DNA from 2 places in the Paenibacillus sp. FSL L8-0494 genome. Region 2 is predicted to be linked to the other one. Evidence: a T-box and tRNA genes for the amino acid it is inferred to sense, from the RefSeq annotation. Region 2 holds a T-box; the other holds one or more tRNA genes.
What was found. A T-box is a leader RNA that pairs with one kind of tRNA and senses whether it is charged. The one in region 2 lies ahead of leuS (leucine--tRNA ligase), so its partner is inferred to be a tRNA-Leu.

Region 1 (5,925 bases), 4.0 Mb from region 2:
AGCCTCCGCAATAAATCGCAGGGGTACCGCTACTCTTCCATCCACTATTTTGGCCGATACATCCAATTGTACAGCTTCCGAGTTCTTCCAAGCCGTCCGTGAACCAACCGTAAGCTTAATCTTCATAGAATCTCTAGCAATCGTAGCTTGCTTGGTATTGGCATCCCATTGAATAGAAGTATTCTTGAATCTTTCAAAAGCTTTCAGCGGAACCAGCGTCTGCCCCGACACGATTTGCACACCAACATCCACACTTGAATTGTTCACCATAATACGAAGCTTGGGGGCAGCTGAGGCCGTACCGATCATACTTAAAGATAACAACATGACTATAAAAAGCAGAAGCCCTTTCCGTTTCACTATTCGTTCACCCCTAGTCATAATATGAAAAAACTATACCAATTTATAGTTTCATTATAACATTCTCCCAGATTATGGTTTACAAAAATCTCCGTTTGATCTCTGGGGTAGGGAGCATACACTGCTCATCACGTCCGAACCAACGATAGCGGTTCTTAGCTATATACCGATAAAGGGCATTGCGTAATGGGCGTGGTACTAAGATGAACGCGTATGCGGCAGGCCAAGGAAATCTCAATTTACGGGCAATTCTTAGCACAGCGGCCGACTCTGTATAATACACTCCGTTCTCCAGTAAAATCACCGTGTTTAATTGTCCAGGCTGAAGTCCGGACTCTTTCATTAGATTTGCCGCAATTTCATTCTGTAAAGGTGCGAATAGAAATTTAGCCTCGGGGTCACGCGGGATAATGAAACGAACTACCCCCTGGCAAAGATGACACACTCCGTCTATCAATACAATGGACTTATCTTTCATAAGGTTCAGTTCTTCGTTCATGGCTCCCCCTCCGTCTTAAAGGCGTAAATTTCTGCTTTTTTGGGTAAACAAAAACGCGGGATATCCTCCCGCGCCATCAAGTGCCGTTCTTTAATTATTCTGCGATTGCTTTCTCAATCCATTGATCCCCGATCATTTGCCCTTCGAAATCAGCAGTGAATGCCTCCATGCATTTGCAGATGAAATCTTTGCGGCAAATTGGACATGGAGTTTTAAGCAGGCGGCTGATGTTCGTCATTTTCCATTCCGGAAACCGATGATAAAACGCGCGGCACTCCGTTCCATCAGCAAGCTTGATAATGAACTCGTACAATCCTTCCTTATCGTTGCTGCTGGCTTTGGTCACATTCGTAATATTCGGTCTGTAAGACATCTTCATCACCCATTATTTAAATTTTTGGTTGTAAATTGCACACGCAGGCACATTCTCAGATACTTAGACATATTAAAGAATTTTAAGGGTGATGTCAACCAAAGACGCCTAACACGGCAGCTATTTATTACTCTTTTATGATTTACGTCTCTATTTAGCCATTATTTCCATAAAATATATACAGATACATTTAATCAACAATCTTTAATTCAACCTCGATATTACCTCTGGTTGCTTTGGAGTAAGGACAGAATTCGTGAGCCTTCTTCGCCAGTTCCTCTGCTTTGTCATGCTCAATCCCTGGCAGCTTCACATCCATTCTCACAGCTAGTCTAAAGCCTCCATCACTGTCATCCTTCCCAATGGACACATTACAAGTTACCTCCACGTCATGGAGTTTCACGCCCTCTTTACGAGCGATATTCGCTAGTGCACTCTCGTAACACGCTCCATAACCAGCCGAGAATAATTGCTCTGGATTGGTACCAGAACCTCCCGGTCCTCCAAGCTCTTTAGGCATGCTTAGATTATGCTTTAACACGCCATCCGAGGATTCAATGGAGCCTTCACGACCGCCATGGACTGTTGTAGTTGCTGTGTATAATGCTTTCATGAGTCATCTTCTCCTTCATCAAGCTGTATTGGTCATGCTCATACTTTATACTTTAAACAACAGGTATGATTTGAAACGAAGATGAGGAATGATTCATAATACTTTCTTATTTGGCTCCAGACCATAAATAGTGTACAATTAAATTGTTAAAAACTTAAATTAGCTATGGAGGTGTCATCCATGAGTATTTATGATTTTGAGGTCAACACTCTTAAGGGTGAAGAGGAATCATTGTCAAAGTACAAAGGTAAAGTACTCCTGGTTGTGAATACTGCCAGCAAATGTGGATTTACTCCCCAGTATAAAGGTCTTCAGGAAGTGTACGAGAAGTTTAAGGACCGCGGGTTCGAAGTATTAGGATTTCCAAGCAATCAATTTGCTGGACAAGAGCCTGGCGAAAGTGATGAAATTGCGGAATACTGTGAGATTAATTATGGGGTAACCTTTCCTATGTTCGAGAAGATTGATGTAAAAGGTGATGAAGCACATCCATTATTCAAATACTTATCTAAGGAAGCCCCTGGTGTCTTAGGCTCAAAAAACGTGAAATGGAACTTTACGAAGTTTCTAGTTGACCAAGATGGCCGTGTTCTAAAACGGTTTGCTCCTAAAACCACTCCACAGCAGATCGAATCCGATATTTCCAAGCTTTTAAAATAATTCTTTAGTAAAAGGATACTCACCACATCACACAGCCCCCCCCTGTTGTTATGCGGTAAAGTATCCTTTTCAACTTGAAAGAACGTCATAATATCGCTATATATCAGCACCCTTTAATCTCTTGGAATATTTTATAATATTGTTGGAATATTTTTTCTGGGAGGGATAATCGGTGACTGTTCAACTGCTTGATATACCCGAACTAAATGTTATTGGCTGGGCAAATGTAAACTCATCCGGGGAGCCATACGCGAATCTTTGGGAATATGTTTTTGGCGAGCTGGATATTGATGCAAAATTTGATGCTATACCCACAAAAGTTCAAAGCAGCGGTTGTTATCTCGGTCTATTTCAGAACCGTACATCCGTGCCTAAACTGTGGGAGCATACCGCATGGGATACTGATTTTTTCCTTGGTGTTGAAGTCGAGCAGTTAGATTGTATCCCTGAAGGCCTTGTTCATAAGAAAATTCCTGCGTCTACCTATGCTATATTTACTGCAAAAGGTTTCCCTCAGTTGGCTTTTCAACACACCTGGAATTATATACATAATGAATGGCTGCCGGATTCCGGTTATAAGTTCAACCCTGATGGAGTCTTTTACATCCAATACACGGAGAAGTCCGGTCCGGATGATGAAGGATTCGAAGCCAATCTATGCGTGCCGCTTGTAAAGAAGTAGGTTATGTGATTGAGGAATGTACAAAAAAAGAAGCCTTGCATCGCAAGGCCTCTTTCTTCATTCTGTATGCGGTAGAGAGGACTCGAACCTCCACGGGTATACACCCACTACCCCCTCAAGATAGCGTGTCTGCCATTCCACCACTACCGCGCGGTGTGTTAAACATAGAACATAAATTTGTTTGAGGTCAACATTCATTATTATAAATGTACTTTTCTCAAAAGTAAAGATACAGATTTTAAGATTCTTCGTCGACCATTTTCTGTTTACGATATTCAGCAAAAGCTATATATTCCTTGATAAAATTCTTTTCTGCTGGAAGCAATTCATCTACTCGGCTTTCCGATAGCTGAACATCACTCAAATCATAGTCTACGCCGCTCTCTCGTACAGTATCCGGTGTATCTTTGCCGAGAATAAGCCAGTCCAGACTAACATGAAAAAAATCACCGATCTCAATCAGCTTATGTGTTCCTGGAGTAGTCTTCCCCCGCTTCCAATCTCCCATATTACCTGTGCTGATATTTAACTGCTCACAGAATGATTTTTTGGTCAAACCTTTCTGCTTAATCAGGTATTCTATACGTTCGTATATGGTCTGCATCGGTGAATCGCCCTCCATCTAAAAATAAATTACTTATTTACGTAATTTCCTATTGCAAAATAACGTAAAAAAGTATATAATTAGTATTGTTATGTATTATCCGATTATATCATATGGCTGGAGTGACGATAAGAGGCGACTCAGGTGACAAGTATCTGTTAGAATACCGTCTGGCCCCCTTTGTTAACTTATCATCCTGAATGATCTCTAGGAGGGAGCGGTGACTTTTGTCAAAATGCTTATCATCTTCCATTATCCATTCACTTGAAGCTTTACCGCACAATGCGGTGGTGATCAACAGTCATGGGATTATCCAGTTCACCAACAGTAGGTGGAAGGCCTTTAGTCATGAATATGGTCTTTCTACTAATAAGAAATGGATTGGTGCGTATTACTCAGAGCTCATGCAAGATGTGATTATCGATCCCGATCAATGGGCCAAGCTTTATGAATCAGTGAAATATATACTCCGCAGAGAGCATCAGGTTTATACTTCCGAATTCTCCATACAAACCGCTAATAAAGGGAAACGAATCTTCCGTTTGGAGATCTATCCATTTCTCTCAGATCCGCACCCAGAAGCCACTTTTATAATTTCACTATATGATGTGGGCCCCTATAAAGAAGAACCTCTTCATCCGGAGATCATAAACCTCCGTTCAACCTTACCATCATCTTTTGAGCTAATCCCAATCTGTGCTTCCTGTAAATGTATTCGTAATCCCAAGGATGAATGGATCACCATTGAACATTTCTTAAAGCATCAGCTTTCTTTGCAATTCACCCATGATATCTGCCCAGACTGCATAAGACAGCTCTATCCCCAGTATGCTGGGGCTTTTAAGAGATGACCTGAGGCCACTGAATTTCACTTCTGATCTTATAAAAAAAAGTAAGAAATCCTCTGCGAACAAAGGGTTTCTTACTTTTTATTTGTATGCGGTAGAGAGGACTCGAACCTCCACGGGTATACACCCACTACCCCCTCAAGATAGCGTGTCTGCCATTCCACCACTACCGCATAATATGACCCGTATGGGATTCGAACCCATGTTACCTCCGTGAAAGGGAGGTGTCTTAACCCCTTGACCAACGGGCCATGCTTTACAAGTTATTTTCTTGTCACAACAAAAATGAGTATATCAAACCATAAGAATTTTGACAAGCCTTTTTTTGAAAAAAGTTTAAACTAAAAGAAACGCGCACCAATAAAGGTACGCGCCTCTAATCACAACGCTTATGGATTTACTTTTGCCTCAAAGGTTTGTACCCCATCTACAAACTTTAGCACCACAGCTGCTTTTACCGGGTCATGCGTTTCATTCATTGTGATTTTACCCGTGGCCAGTTGTAAATCCTTCGTCCCCGCCAGTGCATCCTTCAGCTTCTCAGGTTCTGTGGAATCCGCACGTGTAATGGCGTCTGCCACTAGTTTCACAGCATCATATCCAAGCGCAGCCATCCCATCTGGAACAAGATCACCGTTAGCAGCCTTGAAGGCATCTACGAACGATTTTACTTCTGGCGAGCTATCTTCAGGTGAATAGTGATTGGACATAAACGTATTGTTTAGGGCATCCGCTCCGGCAATCTCAGCCAGTTGAGGTGAATCCCAGCCATCCCCGCCCATAAACGGAACGGTGATCCCCATTTCGCGAGCTTGCTTTACGATTTTGCCGACCTCCTCATAATAGCCTGGAAGATAAATAACATCGGGATTAGCTTCTTTAATACGTGTTAATACAGCTTTAAAATCAGAATCTTTTTGTTGATAGGATTCTTCGCTTAAGATAGAGCCACCGTTCTTAGTAAACGTTGCTTTAAAGAAGGTCTGCAGCCCTTTGGAATAATCGCTTGAAGCATCCGTATAAATAACAGCCGTCTTCGCTTTAAGTGTATCCTTAGCAAAGTTAGCCATTACTTCACCTTGGAAAGGATCAATAAAAGAGGCCCGGAATACCCATTCGTTCAAATCTCCAGTACGTTCATCAACTGTCACTTTGGGATTGGTGGCTGAGGAGCTAACCAGCGGGATGCCTTTTTCTTGAGCAACGGGAACAATCCCGAGTGTATTCGTAGATGTAGTTGCACCGATAATAGCTACAACTTTATGGGTAGTAATCAGCTTTTGCGC
Region 2 (5,925 bases):
GTTAACGGATAGGTGGAATGTATTATATGAAGTGTCCAAACTGCAACTCCAAAGATATCGGAAAGATCGGTTCCCACCAGTTTTATTGCTGGGGCTGTTTCATCGAATTGACGGTAAATGGCGAAAAAATGTCGGTTTATCAAGTTGAAGAAGACGGCACACTAAGCTCGCTGGACGACCTGTTCTCCGGGGATGATATGACTCAGGATTTCCCGCAAATTCATGCGTCGTCTTAACTATGAATCTTGCTTTGTAAGCAAGACTGCTCTATGTACTTAAGCGTCAATTTCCTTTCAGCTGAAATCAGTTGCAAGGTTATTGACGCTTTTTTGTGTGTTTGATGGTTATTTTGCTGCGGCCATACATATACTTATTTACGAAGCTAGTCCAGGCTCTACCGCAGGAGGGTACTCTCATGGAACAATGGTCCCAAAGTAAATGGTTCCGCTGGATGATCGGAGTGCTGCTATCCCTGATCATTTTGTATTTTGTTTGGTTGCTTCGTCCGATGCTGCAGGGGATTTTTGTATTTTTAAAGGCAATCCTCGCTCCATTTCTGGCAGCTATGATTATTTCCTATGTGCTGAATCCCGTGGTTAGTATGCTGGCCGGACGGAAGATGCCGCGTAGCGTAGCTGTTCTACTTATATATGCAGTGTTTCTAACGGCGATTACCGTGATCGCCATCAACCTTATCCCGATGTTTATTGAGCAGCTTGAAGAATTAAATGAACATCTGCCTGAGATCACACTGCAAGCCCAGGGGCTGATGAGCCATATGAATACAAGGCTAATACCGCCTGGGGTTGAAATGGGGATGAACAACTGGTTTTTTCAACTGGAGAATCGTCTGGCCGAAGGGATTTCGCATTTTCTCGATAATATAGGGACAACGATTAACTTGCTGTTCAATGCTTTTATCGTGCCGTTTCTGGTGTTCTATATTTTGAAGGATTTTGACGTATTTGAACGGACGGTGGTCTCTTGTCTGCCCCGCGCACGCCGCAAGTCTATTGTTACTTTGTTAAAAGATATCGATGCTGCGCTCGGCAATTACATTCGCGGACAATTTCTGGTCTGCATCATTATAGGTGTGCTTGCCTATATCGGCTATGCCATCGTCGGAATGCCTTATGCCTTACTGTTCGCCAGTGTGGTGGCAGTATTTAATATTGTTCCGTATATGGGTCCTTTTCTAGGGGCTGCACCTGCCATTGTGATGGCTTCGACCGTCTCTTTTCGATTAGTTCTACTGGTTGCTGTGGTAAACACTTTATGCCAAATTGTGGAGAGCAATATTATTTCTCCACAGGTCGTAGGCAGGACGCTACATTTGCATCCGCTGCTTATTATCTTCGCATTGCTGGTAGGTGGTGAACTGGCAGGGATGATTGGACTTATCCTTGCTGTACCGTTCTTTGCAGCTGCAAAAGTCGTAATTCAACACTTTATGGCGTTTTTAATCAAACGAAAGCCCGTATAAAGGGATAATCATTGACTATTGATAACAGTTTTGTATATAATGTTGGGGAATATTACTGATGACTCAGTATATAGTTGTTCGATGATGAGGAGTATTAATTCTATACCGTTATTGCAGAGAGCCGACACTAAGGTGCGAGTCGGTTAACGGAACAGAGTGAACTCACCTCGGAGTAACGGTGCAAGTTTACAGGATATCCATAAGAGATAATGGATGTCATGAATGAACCGCCGTCGCCTCACCCCCGCTAAAGGGTGCAAAGTGAGTGGCAGAATAAAGTATATTCGCCGCTAACTAGGGTGGTACCACGGGAATTATAACCTCTCGTCCCTAGCGATAATACGCTAGGGATGGGAGGTTTTTTTGTAAATATAAGAGAGTATACGTTTTACGCAATACTTCATGTCTTATATTTCCCGCATAAACGCTTACCGTCCTTATAAGGACACCGAAGGTGTATATGCTTGGTTAAGAAATAAGAAATCTAAGAAGTAACACTCCAAGGAGGAGCAGACAATGAGCGACAATCAAACAAATAGCACACCCGCTGGTGGTTACCGGGCGCAGACTATTGAGCCGAAATGGCAAAAGTTCTGGGATGAGAACAAAAGCTTTAAGACAGGAGAAGATCCTGAAAAACCCAATTTTTATGCACTGGATATGTTTCCGTATCCTTCAGGTGCAGGACTGCACGTAGGTCATCCAGAGGGTTACACAGCGACTGATATCGTTTCTCGCTACAAGCGGATGCGCGGTTTCAATGTATTGCATCCGATGGGCTGGGATGCTTTTGGACTTCCGGCAGAGCAGTATGCGATGGATACCGGCCAGCATCCACGTGATTTTACCGATAAGAACATCGATAATTTCCGTCGTCAGATCAAATCGCTGGGTTTCTCCTACGATTGGGACCGCGAGATCAGCACGACAGATCCGGATTATTATAAATGGACACAATGGATTTTTATCCAGTTGTATAACAAAGGCCTGGCTTATGTAGCAGAAGTACCTGTTAACTGGTGTGAGGCACTGGGTACGGTACTTGCCAACGAAGAGGTTATCGATGGTAAAAGTGAGCGCGGCGGTCACCCGGTCGTGCGCAAACCGATGCGTCAATGGATTCTGAGAATTACAGAGTACGCTGAGCGTTTGCTGGAGGATCTGGAAGAACTGGATTGGTCCGAAAGCATCAAGGATATGCAGCGCAACTGGATCGGGAAATCAACAGGTGCAGAAGTGAACTTTAACATTGAAGGTCACAAGGCTAACCTGACCGTGTTTACTACACGTCCAGATACACTGTTCGGAGCAAGTTACTGCGTACTGGCACCAGAGCATGAGCTTGTTGATGTGATTACCACTGAAGCTCAGCGTGCTGCTGTGGCAGAATATCGTGAAAAAGCTTCTCGTAAAAGCGATCTGGAGCGTACGGATTTGGCAAAAGAGAAGAGCGGTGTCTTCACAGGCGCATATGCAATTAATCCTGTGAATGGTGCGAAGGCGCCAATCTGGATTGCAGATTATGTGCTTGCTGGTTACGGAACGGGAGCAATCATGGCAGTTCCGGGTCACGATACACGCGACTGGGAATTTGCTAAACAATTCGGCCTGAATATCGTGGAAGTCGTTCAAGGCGGCAACGTTGAAGAAGAGGCTTATTCCGGAGATGGTCCGCATGTCAATTCTGATTTCCTGAATGGACTCAAGAATGAAGAAGCGATTGCGAAGATGATTGCTTGGTTGGAAGAAAAGGGCGTAGGTAAAGGCAAAGTAACCTATCGTCTGCGTGACTGGCTGTTTAGCCGCCAACGCTACTGGGGAGAGCCCATTCCAATTCTGCATTTGGAAGACGGCACAATGAAGACTGTTCCGGTTGATCAGCTGCCGCTGGTACTGCCGGATGTAGATGCGATCAAACCTTCGGGTACAGGGGAATCTCCACTTGCGAATGTAACAGAGTGGGTGGAAACTATTGATCCTGAGACTGGCATGAAGGCTCGCCGCGAGACGAACACCATGCCGCAATGGGCGGGCAGCTGCTGGTATTACCTGCGTTATATTGATCCGAAAAACGATCAAGAGCTGTGCTCCCCTGAGAAGCAAAAAGCATGGCTTCCAGTAGATCTGTATATTGGTGGAGCGGAGCATGCCGTGCTTCACTTGCTCTATGCACGTTTTTGGCACAAGGTGCTTTATGATCTCGGCGTTGTTGAAACAAAAGAACCTTTCCATAAGCTGGTTAACCAAGGTATGATTCTTGGAAATAATAATGAAAAAATGAGTAAATCACGCGGAAATGTCATCAACCCGGATGAGATTGTGGAAGCTTTTGGTGCAGATACACTACGTGTGTATGAAATGTTTATGGGCCCTCTGGAAGCAACCAAACCTTGGAATGAAAAGGGTGTAGAAGGAGTTCACCGTTTCTTGTCCCGTGTATGGCGCCTGTTCGTGAGTGAAGATGGTAAGCTGAGCACCAAAATCACAGCAGACGGTGGCACTGACGAGTTCAAACGCACTTGGCACAAGACCATTAAGAAGGTCACTGATGATTTCGAGCATCTGCGTTTCAATACCTCAATTAGCCAGTTGATGATTTTTATTAACGATGCTTATAAGCAAGAAACTTTGTCCCAAGAAGCTGCTGAACACTTCGTACAAATGTTGTCACCACTGGCGCCTCACATCGCTGAAGAGCTGTGGCAGCTGCTCGGTCACGAAGGAAGTATCAGCTACGTGGCTTGGCCAACGTATGATGAAGCATGGACGGTGGATGCTGAGGTTGAAATCGTTATTCAGGTAAATGGTAAAATCGTACAACGCGCGTTGATCCCGCAGGATATGGGTCAAGAAGAGATGCAAGCTCATGCGTTGTCACTCCCGAATGTGAGTGCAGCAGTAGAAGGTAAAACCGTACGCAAGATCATTGCGGTTCCTGGCAAGCTTGTAAATATCGTAGTGGGTTAAGCGAAGAACGCAATAATGCCCGCAGCAACGGAGAATTCCGTGCTGCGGGTTTTATTGTTTTCTAACGGTCTACAGGACTTTGAATAATACCGTCATGCCCAAATAATGCATCCAGCTTGGTGACATCCTCATCGTATTTATCATGCGTAGTCATGATGAGACGTTCGAATACGCCCTCAAGGCTAATGCGAAGATGGTTCAGTGCCTCTGCGGTAATCCCGCCACGGACAGCTACACGTTCTTGGAGCTCTTGCGGGGTGAATTCTCCTTCTGTCAGCAGCTTGCCTGTTCCAAGCAGCATTTCACCTGCAAGCCGGCTGATTAACGTCTCTTCAATCCCGGTAACTTCCACCGCAGCTTCAATCCAGCGTTCAATGAAATAGCTCAAGAACGCAGGTCCGCAGCTGGAGAAATCAGAAGCGATTCGGGTATGGGCCTCTTGAATTTCCAAAGGAACACCTATGAAAGACAACAGCTGCAGCAGCACAAGCCTGTCTTCTTTATTAAGCCTGCTGCCAAATATGCACAGTGATGTCCCACTTTTGACACAGTGTGTAATGCTGGGGATGATCTTGGCTATTTTGGACGGCAAAGCGGATTCCAGATGTTGCAATTGAACGGGACTTGTAATGGATACGACGATTTGATCGCTGCGGAGATAAGGGCCAATCTCATCTGTTAAGGTTTTGAATTCCAGCGGTTTTACACATAAAAAAACAATGTCACTTCCAGTCGCTGTTTCACTATTGCTTCCGCATAAGTTTATGCCGGGATGACGATCTTCTAGCTCCAGCAGTTTATTCAGACTGCGGTTGCTGGCGAGTACATCGCACGGATTCAGGGCTCCGGAAGAAAGAAAGGCGTCAATCAGCAGGCTGCCCATGCTGCCTGTTCCGATAAATCCTACTTTCACCTGTGGTTCCTCCTTTCTAGCGTTGCTTTTTTACTAACTGACATGAATGCTCTTCGTTATATGTATGCAGGATAGACTTGGACAGATGACAGGTTTTGTATGAATTATTAAAGGAGTTTCCAGCCGCAGGAATGTATGAAGATTCACAAAAAGGCATAAGAAGAATTTTTGTGAGGAGGAAAGTGATATGAATAAAGGGAGTATCGTGCTAGGAGTGGCTGCTGCTGTAATAGGAAGTGGGCTATTCTGGGCGGCGGGAAGCAAGGGCGATTCCGGGATTGCCGGGTGGGAGACTTTGAATGTTGGTATGGAGCAAGCTGTTGGAATCGCTGAGTCTGGTGACGCTCCAGCTGCTGGGGGCAGTGAGGGAGGTCATCAGACGAAAGGAAATAAGCAACATTTAGAGAAAGATGCAGGGCAGGCTGAAGCTGCTGGGAATGTTGAAGACGGTGAGAAGGTTAAGGAGGCTGCGCAAGCAGAAGAAGCAGAAGAAGCAGAACAAGCAGAACAAGCAGAACAAGCTGTCCAAACTTCGGCAGATGAAAAAGCTACGGCAGCCGCT

Region 1: it encodes a tRNA-Leu, which carries the amino acid that the T-box ahead of leuS (leucine--tRNA ligase) is inferred to sense. The anticodon was not compared.

Annotation. Positions count from the first base shown of each region.
Region 1 covers NZ_JBBOPQ010000001.1:1,358,817-1,364,741, reverse strand. The annotation lists gene NYE35_RS06090 (copper amine oxidase N-terminal domain-containing protein) at 1-360, opposite strand, end outside; gene NYE35_RS06085 (thiol-disulfide oxidoreductase DCC family protein) at 440-859, opposite strand; gene NYE35_RS06080 (hypothetical protein) at 954-1,232, opposite strand; gene NYE35_RS06075 (organic hydroperoxide resistance protein) at 1,423-1,845, opposite strand; gene NYE35_RS06070 (glutathione peroxidase) at 2,026-2,505, shown strand; gene NYE35_RS06065 (GyrI-like domain-containing protein) at 2,678-3,187, shown strand; tRNA gene NYE35_RS06060 (tRNA-Leu) at 3,255-3,337, opposite strand; gene NYE35_RS06055 (helix-turn-helix domain-containing protein) at 3,426-3,791, opposite strand; gene NYE35_RS06050 (hypothetical protein) at 4,019-4,642, shown strand; tRNA gene NYE35_RS06045 (tRNA-Leu) at 4,730-4,812, opposite strand; tRNA gene NYE35_RS06040 (tRNA-Glu) at 4,819-4,890, opposite strand; gene NYE35_RS06035 (ABC transporter substrate-binding protein) at 5,029-5,925, opposite strand, start outside.
Region 2 covers NZ_JBBOPQ010000001.1:5,388,611-5,394,535, reverse strand. The annotation lists gene NYE35_RS24475 (PRC-barrel domain-containing protein) at 1-12, shown strand, start outside; gene NYE35_RS24470 (hypothetical protein) at 27-236, shown strand; gene NYE35_RS24465 (AI-2E family transporter) at 416-1,483, shown strand; T-box leader at 1,556-1,818, shown strand; gene leuS (leucine--tRNA ligase) at 2,000-4,450, shown strand; gene comER (late competence protein ComER) at 4,512-5,363, opposite strand; gene NYE35_RS24450 (ComEA family DNA-binding protein) at 5,551-5,925, shown strand, end outside.